One region of the Arthrobacter sp. FX8 genome, then DNA from elsewhere that is predicted to be linked to it. Evidence: riboswitches for the same ligand, from Rfam matches in the RefSeq annotation. Region 1 holds a riboswitch; each other region holds the start of a gene.
The links. A riboswitch is a leader RNA that binds a small molecule or an ion and turns the genes downstream of it on or off. The one in region 1 is predicted to bind cyclic di-AMP.
Positions count from the first base shown of each region.

Region 2: linked by a shared signal. The riboswitch ahead of OUO20_RS00760 (M23 family metallopeptidase) and the one ahead of OUO20_RS00120 (hypothetical protein) in region 1 are both predicted to bind cyclic di-AMP.
Region 3: linked by a shared signal. The riboswitch ahead of OUO20_RS07735 (C40 family peptidase) and the one ahead of OUO20_RS00120 (hypothetical protein) in region 1 are both predicted to bind cyclic di-AMP.

Region 1 is NZ_CP113505.1:21,078-25,282, forward strand. It holds gene upp (uracil phosphoribosyltransferase) at 1-519, shown strand, start outside; gene OUO20_RS00115 (VOC family protein) at 581-1,006, shown strand; gene OUO20_RS00120 (hypothetical protein) at 1,092-1,799, opposite strand; cyclic di-AMP (ydaO/yuaA leader) riboswitch at 1,805-1,965, opposite strand; gene OUO20_RS00125 (glycosyltransferase family 39 protein) at 2,173-4,205, opposite strand, start outside.
Region 2 is NZ_CP113505.1:173,756-177,960, reverse strand. It holds gene OUO20_RS00770 (NlpC/P60 family protein) at 1-491, opposite strand, end outside; gene OUO20_RS00765 (C40 family peptidase) at 655-1,332, opposite strand; cyclic di-AMP (ydaO/yuaA leader) riboswitch at 1,403-1,582, opposite strand; partial or broken gene OUO20_RS00760 (M23 family metallopeptidase) at 1,711-2,531, opposite strand; cyclic di-AMP (ydaO/yuaA leader) riboswitch at 2,544-2,756, opposite strand; gene OUO20_RS00755 (metal-dependent transcriptional regulator) at 2,895-3,596, opposite strand; gene serC (phosphoserine transaminase) at 3,889-4,205, shown strand, end outside.
Region 3 is NZ_CP113505.1:1,703,051-1,707,255, forward strand. It holds gene OUO20_RS07715 (DNA alkylation repair protein) at 1-425, opposite strand, end outside; gene OUO20_RS07720 (TraR/DksA family transcriptional regulator) at 422-781, opposite strand; gene OUO20_RS07725 (hypothetical protein) at 803-1,255, opposite strand; gene OUO20_RS07730 (hypothetical protein) at 1,252-2,157, opposite strand; cyclic di-AMP (ydaO/yuaA leader) riboswitch at 2,430-2,600, shown strand; gene OUO20_RS07735 (C40 family peptidase) at 2,604-3,437, shown strand; gene OUO20_RS07740 (protein adenylyltransferase SelO) at 3,565-4,205, opposite strand, start outside.

The sequences.
Region 1 (4,205 bases):
GCCTACGAAGCCACTCGGGAGGTCCGCACCGAGCCCGTCACCATCGAGACGCCCGTCAGCACCACCGTCGGCACCGCCTTCACCAAGCCCACCCCGCTGGTGGTTCCCATCCTGCGCGCCGGCCTGGGAATGCTGGAAGGCATGACCAAGCTGGTTCCCACCGCTGAAGTGGGTTTCCTGGGCATGGCCCGGGACGAGGAGACACTGGACATCATCACCTACGCGGAGCGCCTGCCGGAGGACCTCACCGGCCGCCAGGTTTTCGTCCTGGACCCCATGCTGGCCACGGGCGGAACCCTGCGCGAAGCCATCAAGTTCCTGTTCAAGCGCGGCGCTTCCGACGTCACCTGCATCTGCCTGCTGGCCGCCCCCGAGGGCCTGGCGCGGCTGGAGGAGGAACTGTCAGGGGCCAACGTGCACATCGTCCTGGCCTCCATCGACGAGAAGCTCAACGAGAAGTCCTACATTGTCCCCGGGCTGGGCGACGCCGGCGACCGCCTCTACGGCATCGCCGGGTAGCACTTCGGCCCTGTTTGAACGGGCTCTTTCCCAACGGGTGTCCCGCCGCTAGCCTGTGCGGATGGACTGGAAACTCGAGCTTGTCTTTGTCCCCGTATCCGACGTTGACCGTGCCAAGGACTTCTACGTCAACAAAGTGGGCTTTAACGCCGACTACGACGAGCGGCCGTCGGACTCCATCCGCTTTGTGCAGTTGACGCCGCCGGGCTCGGCCTGCTCCATCTGCATCGGCGAAGGACTCGTTGACGCCCCGCCCGGCACGGGCTCCAACCTGCAGATGGTGGTCGACGACATCAATGCGGCGCATGACCAGCTCAAGTGCAACGGCGTGGATGTCAGCGATGTGGATGTCCAGGACTGGGGCCACTTTGTGTACTTCGCCGATCCGGACGGAAACAAGTGGGCTGTCCAGTACATCCCGTGGCGGAACGCCGGGCAGGGCGCTGGCGGGAACACCGGACAGGACGCCGGACCGGGCGCTGGTTAACCAAAGCGGCGGGCCGCATCATGATGATGCAGCCCGCCGCTTTGGTGCAGTTCCCCCGGCATCGCTGCCGCCGGGGGAGGAGTGCCTAGTACCAGTTGTGGGCCAGGTGGAAGTTCAGGGCACCACAGGGCGACTGGTAGCTCTTCTTGATGTAGTCCAGGCCCCAGTTGATCTGCGTGCGGTAGTTGGTGAGGTAGTCCGCGCCGGCGCTTGCCATCTTCTCAGCGGGCAGGGACTGGACGATGCCGTATGCCCCGCTGCTGGAATTGGTGGCCGTGGTGGTCCAGTCGGACTCCTTGGTCCACAGCGTCTGCAGGCACTGCATCTGGTCCGGTCCCCAGCCAAACGCCCCCAGCTGGCTGGCGGCGTACGCCTGGGCGCCTGCAGGATCGTTAACCGCGACGGCGCGAGCCGGCTCAGGTGCGGGGGCGGGCTCAGGCGCCGGGGCAGGCGCTGCGGGTGCTGCCGGTGCCGCTGCGGGGGCCGGTTCCGCTGCCTGCGGTGCCACGCTGATGGCAGCGGGCGCGGGGCTTGCTGCCGGGTTGGAGCGGATCTCGCTCTTCTCGATGCTCATTTGAGCGTCGGACGCCGACGTGGAAGGGTTGGACGCGGTGGATGACACCGGAGTCATGCTGCTGGTGGTCTGTCCTGCCGCGCCTACCCCCACCAGCACCGCGCACGATGCTGCAAGGACGGCGGCGCGCTGGCCCAGGGTGGTCTTCTTGGCCTGCTGCGCGGCCCTGTGTTTAGCCTTGGCCTGCAGCAGGCGTGCTTCTGCCGTGTTTTTGGACATGATTGATCGCCTCTCACACCTGCGGAGTTAGCTGTCGGGTTCGGATGAGGGCATCCGGCCATACGGAAAGATCACGTACTGGCTTAACCCCAAGGGCATTCAATGCCCGGGACGGTGGGTCCCCCGCCTCTGCCGTAGCTCAATCGGAATCCGGGGAAGCGGCAGAGCTTGGCGTCGACCCGGGATATGCGGCCCGAACGGGGGCCGCACCCAATCGACGCTACAGGAAGTGCACGCGAAAGTCACATTTAGGTAACGGAAGTCACGATCCTCAGCGCGTTGATTTGCCGGATTCCCCGTTCGTTACCTCGGTCCCACTGGGGTATGGCCGCTCCATTTCATGAGCGCAGCGCGCAGACCGTTACAGTTTCCGTTACCCAGCCAACAGGTAGACGGTGGTGCCGCCAATGCTCTGCGCCGTGAAGTTGTTCGCCACCCACTGGGCGATCTGGGCGGCAGCGTCCGAACCGGTACTGGCCCGCATGGTTCCGCTTGTGATGAAGTAGTGGATCTTTCCCTGGGACACCAGATCCTGGAACTCCGCCAGGGTAGGGGCGGGATCTGTGCCGTTGAACCCACCCACCGCCATGACCGGCAGTTCCGTTGCCAACTGGTAACCGGCAGCGTTGTTCGAACCCACCACTGCCGCTGCCCAGGTGTAGCCCGAGGCGCCATTCCTGAGTGCTGCCACGAGTTCCGCGGACGGCGTGGGGGCGCCCAAGAGGCCTCCCAAGGCCCCGCCTCCGCGACCACCGGCAGCAGCGGTTCCGCCGGGAAGTGTTCCTCCGGGCGCGCCCTGCTGGCGGGCCGTGTTTCCCTGGGTTGCTGGCTGCCTGGTGCTGCCTGTCCCGGTCCCGCCAAGGCCGGTCCGGCCAGGGCCCGTCCCGCCAGGGCCGAAGCCCGACGACGGCCCGGCGCTGACGATCGCCCCGCTGTGCGTTGTCGACGCCGTGGAAAGGGAGTACGCCAGCGGCCCGGTGAGCGACGCCGCAATGGCGAGCGCCGCCGTCGTCCGCTGCACGGCACGCCAGTGCAGGAACCTGCCGAACGCCACGCCCGCTGCGGCCGCCAAGCCTCCGGAAAGGACCAGCCAACGCAGCCACGCGCCGTAGGCGGAGGTGGTGCCCAGCAGCTGGAAGGCCATCAGGGCGGCCGCGGCCACCGCTGCGGCCAGCAGGAGTGCGGCGGGTGGCTGCTGCCGGTGCTGCCACAGGAGGACCGTGCCCAGCCCCGCAAGCCCGGCGATCCCCGGCGCCAGCGCCACGGCGTAGTAAGGGTGGATGATGCCGGCCATGAAGCTGAAGACCAGGCCCGTCACCAGCACCCACGAGCCCCAGATGATGACGGCGGCGCGGACCGCATCCGTCCGCGGGGCCCGCCGGCCCAACCACAGCAGGCCCGCCGCAAGGATCAGGGCGGACGGCAGCAGCCACGCGATCTGGCCGCCGAACTCGCTGTTGAACATCCGGAGCAGCCCGGGATCTCCCCAGCCGTTGCCGCCGCCCACACTGCCGGTCTCGTCGCCCGTCAGCCGGCCCAGCCCGTTGTAACCCAGCGTGAGCTCCAGGATGGAGTTGGTTTGCGATCCGCCGATGTAGGGACGCAGGCCGGCCGGTGTCAGCTCCACCGCCAGGAGCCACCACCCGGCGGAGGCCACCATGGCCGCTCCCGCCGCGGCCAGCCGGAGCAGGCGCCGCGGGAGCCTGTGCGGGCCTGCCAGCGCGTAGGCGATGGCGAATCCCGGAACCACCAGCAGGACCTGCAGCTGCTTGGCCAGGAAGCCGAAGCCCAGGAACACTCCGGCCAGCAGGAGCCAGCGCAACCGGTCCTCCTGGACTGCACGGAGGACCGCGTAGGCGGCTGCCGTCATGAGCAGCACCAGCAGGGCGTCCGGGTTGTTGAAGCGGAACATCAGCGTGGCAACGGGGGTGAGGGCCAGGACGGCTGCGGCGATCAGTCCTGCGCGGTGCGCCAGCCGTGGATCGGCCGTGGCAGGCGCCGCGGCCCGCCGTACGGCCAGGTAGAGCAGCCAGGCGGTGCCGACGCCCATCAGCGCCTGGGGGACCAGGATGCTCCAGGAACTGAGGCCGAAGATCCGGACGGACAACCCCATGACCCACAACGACGCCGGCGGCTTGTCCACCGTGATGGCGTTGGCGGCGTCGGAGGAGCCGAAAAACCAGGCCGCCCAGTCCTGCGATCCGGCCTGGGCCGCGCCGGAATAGAACGCGTTGGCCCAGCCGGATGCTCCAAGGTTCCACAAGTACAGCACGGCGGCCCCGGCCAGCACCGCTGCCAGTTCCAGCCGCCGCCGGAGCGCCCGCGGGTCCGGCCGGTAGCAGGCCGGGACAGGATGATGCGCGGCGGCAGGAGCGCCGGCAGGGTGTCCGGTGTGGACCGACGCAG
Region 2 (4,205 bases), 150 kb from region 1:
ATAACGCCGAGCTGGGCGTAGGCGGCCGAGAGGATTGCAGCGCCCTTGCCGCTGGCGGAAGCCTGGGCAGCGGAAGCGGCCGGAGCAGCAGCGGTGGCAACCTTGGCGGTGACCTTGGGAGCCGCAACGGGCTCGGCGGCAGGAGCAGCTTCCTGCACCTCGACCTGGGGCTCAGGCTCGGCGACGGGAGCCGGCGTGGTGGTGACAGCGGGCTTCTCGTAGCTGATGGCGATGGTGGAAGCCGCGGAAATCGGGGCGTCGATTGCGGATTCAACTTCCAGTGCGGACGCCGGAGCGGAATCACGCTTGACGTTGGCGTCGGCAGCGTTGGCCGCGATGCCGCTGGTCAGGACCAGGCCGGAAGCGGCAGCGATAACCGCAGCCTGGCGGCCCATGCCGCTTGCGTTGTCGCTGACGGCCTTTGCAATAACAGCGATCGAGTTGGTTTTGGTGACCTCGGCGCGATGCCGTGCGGTGGCACGAGTCGTCATCAGTTCTCTCTTTCGTTTTTCCCTCAAACCGCTTGTAGGCAGGCGAAGGTTGTTGGACGCGCCGGCATCTTGGGGGTACGTCGGCGCGTCCCGAACGGGGATGTGGTTTCTAGCGAAAAAGCCTTGGGCAAAGAAATAGCCCTTGGAGCGTTAAGCCCAAGAACTAGTTGCCGTAGTGGTAGTACGAGGAGGTGCCAGTGGCTGCAGGCGAGTGGAGCAGCGTGCCCTGGGAGGGGTTGAGTGCGCTGATCATCATGCCGTTGCCGACGTAGATGCCGACGTGCGCGCCACCGTTCTGGACAACCAGGTCACCCGGCTGCGGGGTGGAGGTGGGAGTCATGATGCTCCACGCATTGGTGCGGGGGATGCTGATTCCGGCCTGGGCGTAAACCCACTGCACGAACCCGGAGCAGTCCCAGCCGGTGACCGGGCTGGTGCCGCCCCACACGTAGGAGTGGCCGATGCCGGTGTAGGCGATGGCAGCGATGCCCGAGGTTGCCGCAGCGGATACGGTCTCCGCCGTCTTGGCGGCCGGAGACGCCTCCTGGCCTGCAGTGGTGGCGCGGTTCGCCGAGGCCGTGGACTGGGTACGCACCGCTTCCACCTTCGGAGCAGCGGTGGTCTTGACGACCGGACGCTCGAAGGACACCGTGGCCGTGGGTGCGGCCGTGACAGCGAGGGCTGCCTGGGACGAGCCGGACTCGGTGGAGGCAGAGACACCGGCCGTGGTGTCAGCTGCCGTGGCGGGCAGGCCCATGCTCAGGATGAGGCCGGAAGCCGCTGCCACAACGGCAGCCTGGCGGCCTACGGTCCCGGCATTTGCACTGACGGCCTTGGACATGGCGTCCAGGGGGTTGGTGCGAACCGTTTGCGCACGGTGGCGCGCAGAATGATGGCGTGAAGACACGAAGGTAGCCTCTCCCAATGCCTGCGAGGTGAGCTGTCGGATTCGGATGGGAGTCACCCGGCCACGCTGCTTCCTGGGAAGCTTGTGACTTAACCCCAAGGCCTTCTGAACATGAAGGCCAAAATTGGTTCCCCCGCCCCTGCCAGACGATGAAATGCGAACGGACCTTGAGCGGTGGCAGAGTTAGGCAATCCACTCAAGAGCGTCAACTTCGGAAAAGTTGACGCGAATTAGACGGTACAGCAGTTTTGCTTCAATGTCACATTCAGGTCACGGCGCGTCGCGGACATGTGAGAGCGGGCAACCATTTGGTTACAGCCAGCCCATGGGATCGACAACTTCGCCATTGACCTGCACCTCGAAGTGGAGGTGGCAGCCGGTGGATGCGCCCGTGGTACCGCTCAGTGCCACCACGTCCCCGCGGGAGACGGTCTGGCCCACCTTGACGTTGAAGGACGAGAGATGGTTGTAGGTGGTCTCCAGCCCGTTGCCGTGGTCAATGACCACGCGGTTTCCGCCACCGAACTGGTGCCAGCCGGCAAAGGTCACGGTACCTGTCGCGGCGGCCAGGACCGAAGTCCCGCACTGCGCCACGAAGTCCTGGCCCCGGTGGAAGTCTCCGGAGCCTCCGGTGATCGGACTGACCCGGTAGCCGAAGGGGGAAGCGGTGGTGAGGGAGGCGAGGGGTGCAGCCAGGGTGCCGGCCGAAGCGGCACGCGTGACAGAGCCGGCGGACTGGGCGCTCAGGAGTTGCTTCAGCTTCCCGTCCGGGTCGGCCTGGGTCACCACGGCCGACCGGCTGAAGTCGATCTGTGCTCCGACATCGGCCGAGATCTGGGGCTGGGGGCTGACGGCGGACGCGGCCATGGGGGCACTGCCGGCGGCATCCGTGGCCATGACGGGACTCGTGGCGGGCACCGTGACCGTCAGCACCAGGCCTGTGGCGGCAAGGGCAATGCCGGCTTTTTGGCCAATACCGCTGGCGGCGGCAAACTCCGTCATCTGCCGGAAGGGACCCCGGCGGCGGCGCGCGTCACGATGCAGGTCGCGGGGGCGCTCCGCTGCGACAACTTCGGCAACCCGGGGTGCCGAAGGGGGCCGGCCGCGCGGCGGCGGCCCCGGGAGGTCTGCATGGTCAAGAAGGGTTCCTCTCTGGAAGAAGCCTGCGGAGTTAGCTGTCGGATTCGGGTCAGAGAGATCAAAGACCCGGTCCGCCTTAGGCAAGCTTCTGCACAGGGGGTATTCCCGGAAGAATCCTTCACTGGAGAGGGCTTGCTGCTGACGGACTTCACCCCAAGGCAGTCCCCCGCTGCCGCTTGTGGTTCCCCCGCCTCTGCCAGTAACGACTCGTGCACCTGACCCGCTGGCAGAGCTCGGCTCCGGATCAGGTAACGCTTATGTATCAACGCTTGGTTCCACTATAGGGGCTTAAGACCCTAGGTAACAATTCCGTTACCTTTGCGTGGTTGCCCCTCTGCGGGGTATGGGCGCCCCGATCAGGGCTGGCTGATGGCCACAAAGACGTGGGCGGCAACCTCGGGCGGCAGCTCCAATGCGCCTTCGATTCCAGGGACCCGCACGGAGATGTATTCGCCCACGCGTTCCAGCGCCACGGCGGCACCCGGCCGGATACCGCCCTCGTCCAGCTGCGCCAGCAGTTCCGGTTCCACCTGGATCGGCTCCGCCAGGCGGCTGATGGTCACTCCGGAGGCGGGCCCGTAATTCTTCATCGCTTCCACCAGGCTGATGGCGCCGTCGGCAAAGCCGGGCCCCGCCTGGCCGCCCAGCGCCGCAAGGCCAGGGATGGGGTTGCCGTACGGCGACTCGGTGGGGTGGTCCAGCATCTCGTAGATGCGGCGCTCAACGCGCTCGCTCATGACATGTTCCCAGCGGCAGGCTTCGTCGTGGACGTAGGCCCAGTCCAGGCCAATGACGTCTGCCAGCAGGCGTTCGGCCAGCCGGTGCTTCCGCATGACCTCCGTGGCGCGCTTGCGGCCCGTGTCCGTGAGTTCCAGGTGCCGGTCGCCGGATACGACCACCAGCCCGTCCCGCTCCATGCGGCCGATGGTCTGGGAAACGGTGGGACCGGAGTGGCGCAGACGCTCGGCGATACGGGCCCGAAGGGCAACGATGTTTTCTTCCTCAAGCTCCAGAATGGTCCTGAGGTACATCTCCGTAGTGTCGATCAGATCCGTCATCCAGCTCAGCTCCTCGAGCGCAGTACCTTGCGTTGTCCCACCGTATCGCCTCTTCGCGCAAAGTAGTCCGGGGAAAGCTTAGCCTATTTTGACTTTGTCCGAATAGCCGCGCCCCGAGGGGCTGCGCGGGGACGGCACGTCTCACTGTCCGGACTATGACGGGCCTGGCTCCCGCCCCCGGCGGCGGTTCAGGCAGAATGGGAATGGCCCGCAGCGCAGCCACCGGCGCTGCCGGCCACCGACCGCCCGCCCTTCCGGACCAAACTTTTGTCCCCGCCGAATTGGAGCACCTGTGAGCGACACCAGCATCACGATCCCCGCCGACCTCCTGCCCCAGGACGGGCGGTTCGGAGCCGGCCCGTCAAAGGTCCGGCAGGAGCAGATCGACGCGCTGGCAGCAGCTTCCAAGACGATCCTTGGCACATCGCACCGGCAGGCCCCGGTCAAGAACCTGGTCGGAGCGGTCCGTGAAGGGCTGAGCCAGTTCTTCCGCGCCCCGGAAGGCTACGAGGTGGTCCTCGGCGTCGGCGGCTCCACGGCTTTCTGGGACATCGCGAGCTTCGGCCTCGTGGAGAAGAAGGCCCAGCACCTGTCCTTCGGTGAGTTCGG
Region 3 (4,205 bases), 1.7 Mb from region 1:
TCCCCCAGCCCTGCCAGCAGCGGCATCAGGACATCGGAGAGCAGGGGCGCGGTCAGATCCGCTGTGTGGGCGGAGCGGAGGAAGCCTTCCAGCCGGGTCAGGTCCGAATGCTGCAGGAGCCGCACCCGTGACTGCAGCAGCACCACGGCGGCAAGGCGGCGCTCGAAAACCGGGCGGGAGCCGGGCCCCGGCTGTCCCCAGAGGGCAGAGGCCAGCATCACGGTTGCGTCGTGGTCCAGGTCCTTGAATTTGCGCAGGGCGTCGCGCACGGTTCCACGGACGGCGCCCACGGAGGAACCATACGAGGCCAGCACACCGCCCAGGCGGTGCGCGACGTCGTCCGCGCGGTACCAGGCGCCCTCATTCTGGAGGGTACGGTCAACAAATTCCGCCGCAGCGGACACCACGTCCGCTGTGCCGGTCACCGCGCGCGCCCCGCGGAGGCGTGGTGGATGCAGAACGGGGTCCAGGGCCGGGCTTCCAGCCTGCCCTCGGCGATGGGTTCCCCGCACACCGCACAGATGCCATAGGTCCCCGCGGCCAGCCGGGCCAGGGCAGCTTCAATCTGGTCCAGCCCCGCCGAGCTTTGTTTCAGCAGCGCCGATGCCTGTGACAGCTCGAAGGCGATCGTGGCGCCCTCCGGATCGTGTTCGTCGTCGACGTTGGAGTCCTGGCGGGCCGAATTCGCAGCGTCGATGTCCGCCCGCAGCGCCGGCAGCAGCGCCATCCGCCGCGTCCGCTCCTCTTCGAGCAGTGCACGGAACCGTTCGAAATCTGGCATGGGGAAAGCCTAGCGCGTCAGTCAGTACCAGTTCAGGGATACGGAATGGTTCCATGCCCCGCAGGGCGACCCGTAGCGGTCACGGATGTAGCCCAGGCCCCATTCGATCTGCGTCCGGTAGCTGGTCAGCCAGTCGCTCCCGGCGCTGGCATACTTGCCGGGCGGCAGTGCCTGGGCAATTCCGTAGGCCCCGGACCACGCGTTGGTGGCGGTGGTCAGCCAGTTGGATTCCTTGGTCCACAACTGGGCCAGGCACAGGAACTGGTCCTGGCCCCAGCCGAAAGCGGCAAGGCGTCCGGACGCGTAGCTTTTCGCCCCTGCCGGATCGTTGACCGCTCCGCCGGGAATGGAAGGCACGACGACGGCGGGCGGGCTGGGCAGGGCCGGCTCGGCTGGCGGCGCCTCCGGAACGGAAGGGACAGGGTTGGCCGGCGGAGGGTTGGCCGGGACAGGAGTGGCAGGGGCTGGATTCACCGGGACAGGATTGCCGCCCACGGCGGCTGGGGCGGCTGGTGCGGGCGGCCCGGGCTGCTGGGCGGCCGCCGCGGCGGCCCTGGCGGCCGCTTCGGCCTGGCGGCGGGCCTGCTCCTCCGCTGCGGCGCGCTTGGCCGCCTGGGCCGCCTCGTAGGCAGCCAGCGCAGCCTGGCCTTGGCGGTACTCCCCTCAAGCGCCGCCGTCGTCCCTTTCAGGGCGGCAAGCTGGGCCGTTAGCTCGCCGCCGTGCCGCTGCTCCTCGGCCACCTGCCGTGCCAGTGCGTCCCTGGCGGAACTGGCTGCCCCGGCTTTTGCCTTTGCCTCCCCGGACAGGCGCTCCCGTTCGCTCCTGGCAACCTTTTCCTGTTCCACCAGGGCAGCGGATACCTTTCCGGCCGCCGCCGCCTTGACCACCAACGCGGCCGTCTTGTCCCCCACGAGCTTGACGAGGTTGAGGCCCTGGACGCTGTTGGTCCCCAGGGCGTCCAGCGCCACGAAGAACCCGGCGTTGGTCCCGCCTGTCTTGTACGACTGCACGGCCAGGGCCCCGAGGTCCTTCCGGTACCGGGCCACTTCGTCGTTTGCGCGGGCGGCCCGTGCGGACAGGGTTTCCAGGCGTGATGTGGCCGACTGGAGCTCTGCATCCGCGGCAGCGTATTCGGCGGCCGACCGTACGGCTGCGTCCCCGGCTGCCTCCGACTGCGCCTGCAGGCCGGTCAAGAGCGCGTCGATGGTGGCAATTTCTGCAGCTTTTGCCGCTTCGGACGACTGCGCCTGCTGCACATCCGACCAGGAGGGATATCCGCCGGGCGGCGGCTCCTCCGCTGCGGCCGGCAGCACGGTGGCGGCGGCCAGGGCGATGGCCAGCACGCCACCGAGGAGCGGGATCCCTCGGCTGGTCACGAACAGGGGCATAGTCCCGAAGCTTACCGTCCGGCGCGGCCCCCGAGGGCGCGTCCGTGGCCACATTGTTACCGTTTCCAGCGATAAAGACCCTGCCTGCATTGGTCGAGGTCACCGCCCGAAATGCGAAGTACATCAAGACGTTTGCGCAATTGAGAGGGGAGCCTCGTATGTTATCCAAATGTGACAATCGGGGGCAGCGCGGGTTATGGTCGTTTGGTGTCCCTCTCAGACGGGACATTCCCGTCAGCATGCCGAGCCCTGCCGCTGATCATGGGATTCAACCGCTTTCCGTTTGGCAGGGACGGGGGAACCAAGTTTCTACGGCCACATGTGGCCTTGGGGTTAAGTCGTTAGCGCCTCCGCCCGCGGAGCCAGCTACCGGCCGGGTATCTCCAGCCCGAACCCGACAGCTCACCCCGCAGGCATGGGAGAGGCGATCAACTGTGTCAAAAATTTCCACCACTGCCCGTCACCGCGCGACTCCGGCCCGCTCCATTGTGCTCGAGGGCCTCGCCGTAACCGCCAAGTCCCAGGCCCGTTCGCTGGGCCGTCCGGCGCTTGCCGTTGCTGCAGCGTCCGGTATTGCCTTTGGCGTCGGAGCCCCGGCCCATGCAGGTGTCACCGGCCCGGACACCACTGAGAACACCAGCGTCCAGGCATACTCCGCACCTGCCCCGGCAGCAGCACCCGCCGCAGCAGCAGGAACCGTCCACACGGTGGTGTCCGGCGACACCATCGGGGCCATCGCGGCCGCCCATGGCGTCAGCCTCAACGACGTCCTGGCCGCCAACGGACTGGGACTGTCCTCCATCATCTACCCCGGTGACCAGATCCAGATCCCCGGCGCTGGCCACACCGCAGCCCCGGCGCCGGCAGCAGCTCCCGTCCAGACGGCAGCCGCAACCGCACCGGCAAACACCGGCATGAACATGTCCTACGCCTCAGCCGCCCCGGCGGCGTCCACCGGCACCGGGACCGGCGCTGCCATCCTGGCATCCGCTTACAGCCAGGTCGGCGTGAACCAGGACTGCACCGCAATGGTTGAGAAGGCCCTGCGCTCCGTCGGCAAGTCCGTCGGCGACCTGGCCCCGACGCAGTTCTTCCAGTACGGAACCGTCGTCGGCGCTCCCGCCCCCGGCGACCTGATCATCACCTCCGGCCACGTGGGCGTGTACGCCGGCAACGGCCAGGTTGTGAGCGGCGGCGTCAACGGCTACAGCACCGAGGTCCACTCCATCAGCTGGCTCGGCGGCTACTCCGCAGTCCGCGTAGCCTAGCCTTCGCAACGCTTTGGCAGCAGCAGGCTGGTATTAAACAGAAAAGCTGTTCTTAGACAGGAGGGCGGCAGCCGGGTATTCCCGGCTGCCGCCCTCCTGTCATTTCCGCACCGTACCGCTGAGGCAGTCACGTCCCGCAGAAGGTCATGTAGGTGCCGAAATCCTCAGGGGCACCTTCGGCGTAGCGTTCCAGGCCCGGCCGCTCGGCGAAGGGGCTGCCGACGGCCTCGAGCAACTGCTGCAGGGGAGCCAGGTTTCCGTCAGTGGCGGCGGACAGCGCCTCTTCCACGAGGTGGTTCCGCGGAACATAGGCAGGGTTCACGCTGTCCATCAGTTCCGCGTCGGGCCCCAGGGCCTGCCACCGCTCCGCCCAGGCGTCGAACGCTGCAAGGTCCCGGACCATGCCGCGCACGGGACGGAGGTCCCCCCGCGCGGCCTTGCCCAGGTTCCGGAAGAACAAGGTGTAGTCCACTGGCCCGTCCTTCAGGATGGCAATGGCACCGTCCACCAGGGCGGAGGCGGCGTCGCTGTCGGCATCTCCCGACAGGCCCAGCTTGGCCTTCATGCCGCCGGACCACGCCTGGCTGTACTGTCCGCGGAATCCGCCAAGTACCTCCACCGCGGGGGCAACCGCCTTTTCCTGGTCCCCGTCGATCAGCGGCAGCATTGCCTCCGCCAGCCGTGCAAGGTTCCATTCGGCCAGCACCGGCTGGTTGGCGTAGGCGTAGCGTCCGCTGACGTCGATGGAACTGTAGACAGCGGCCGGAT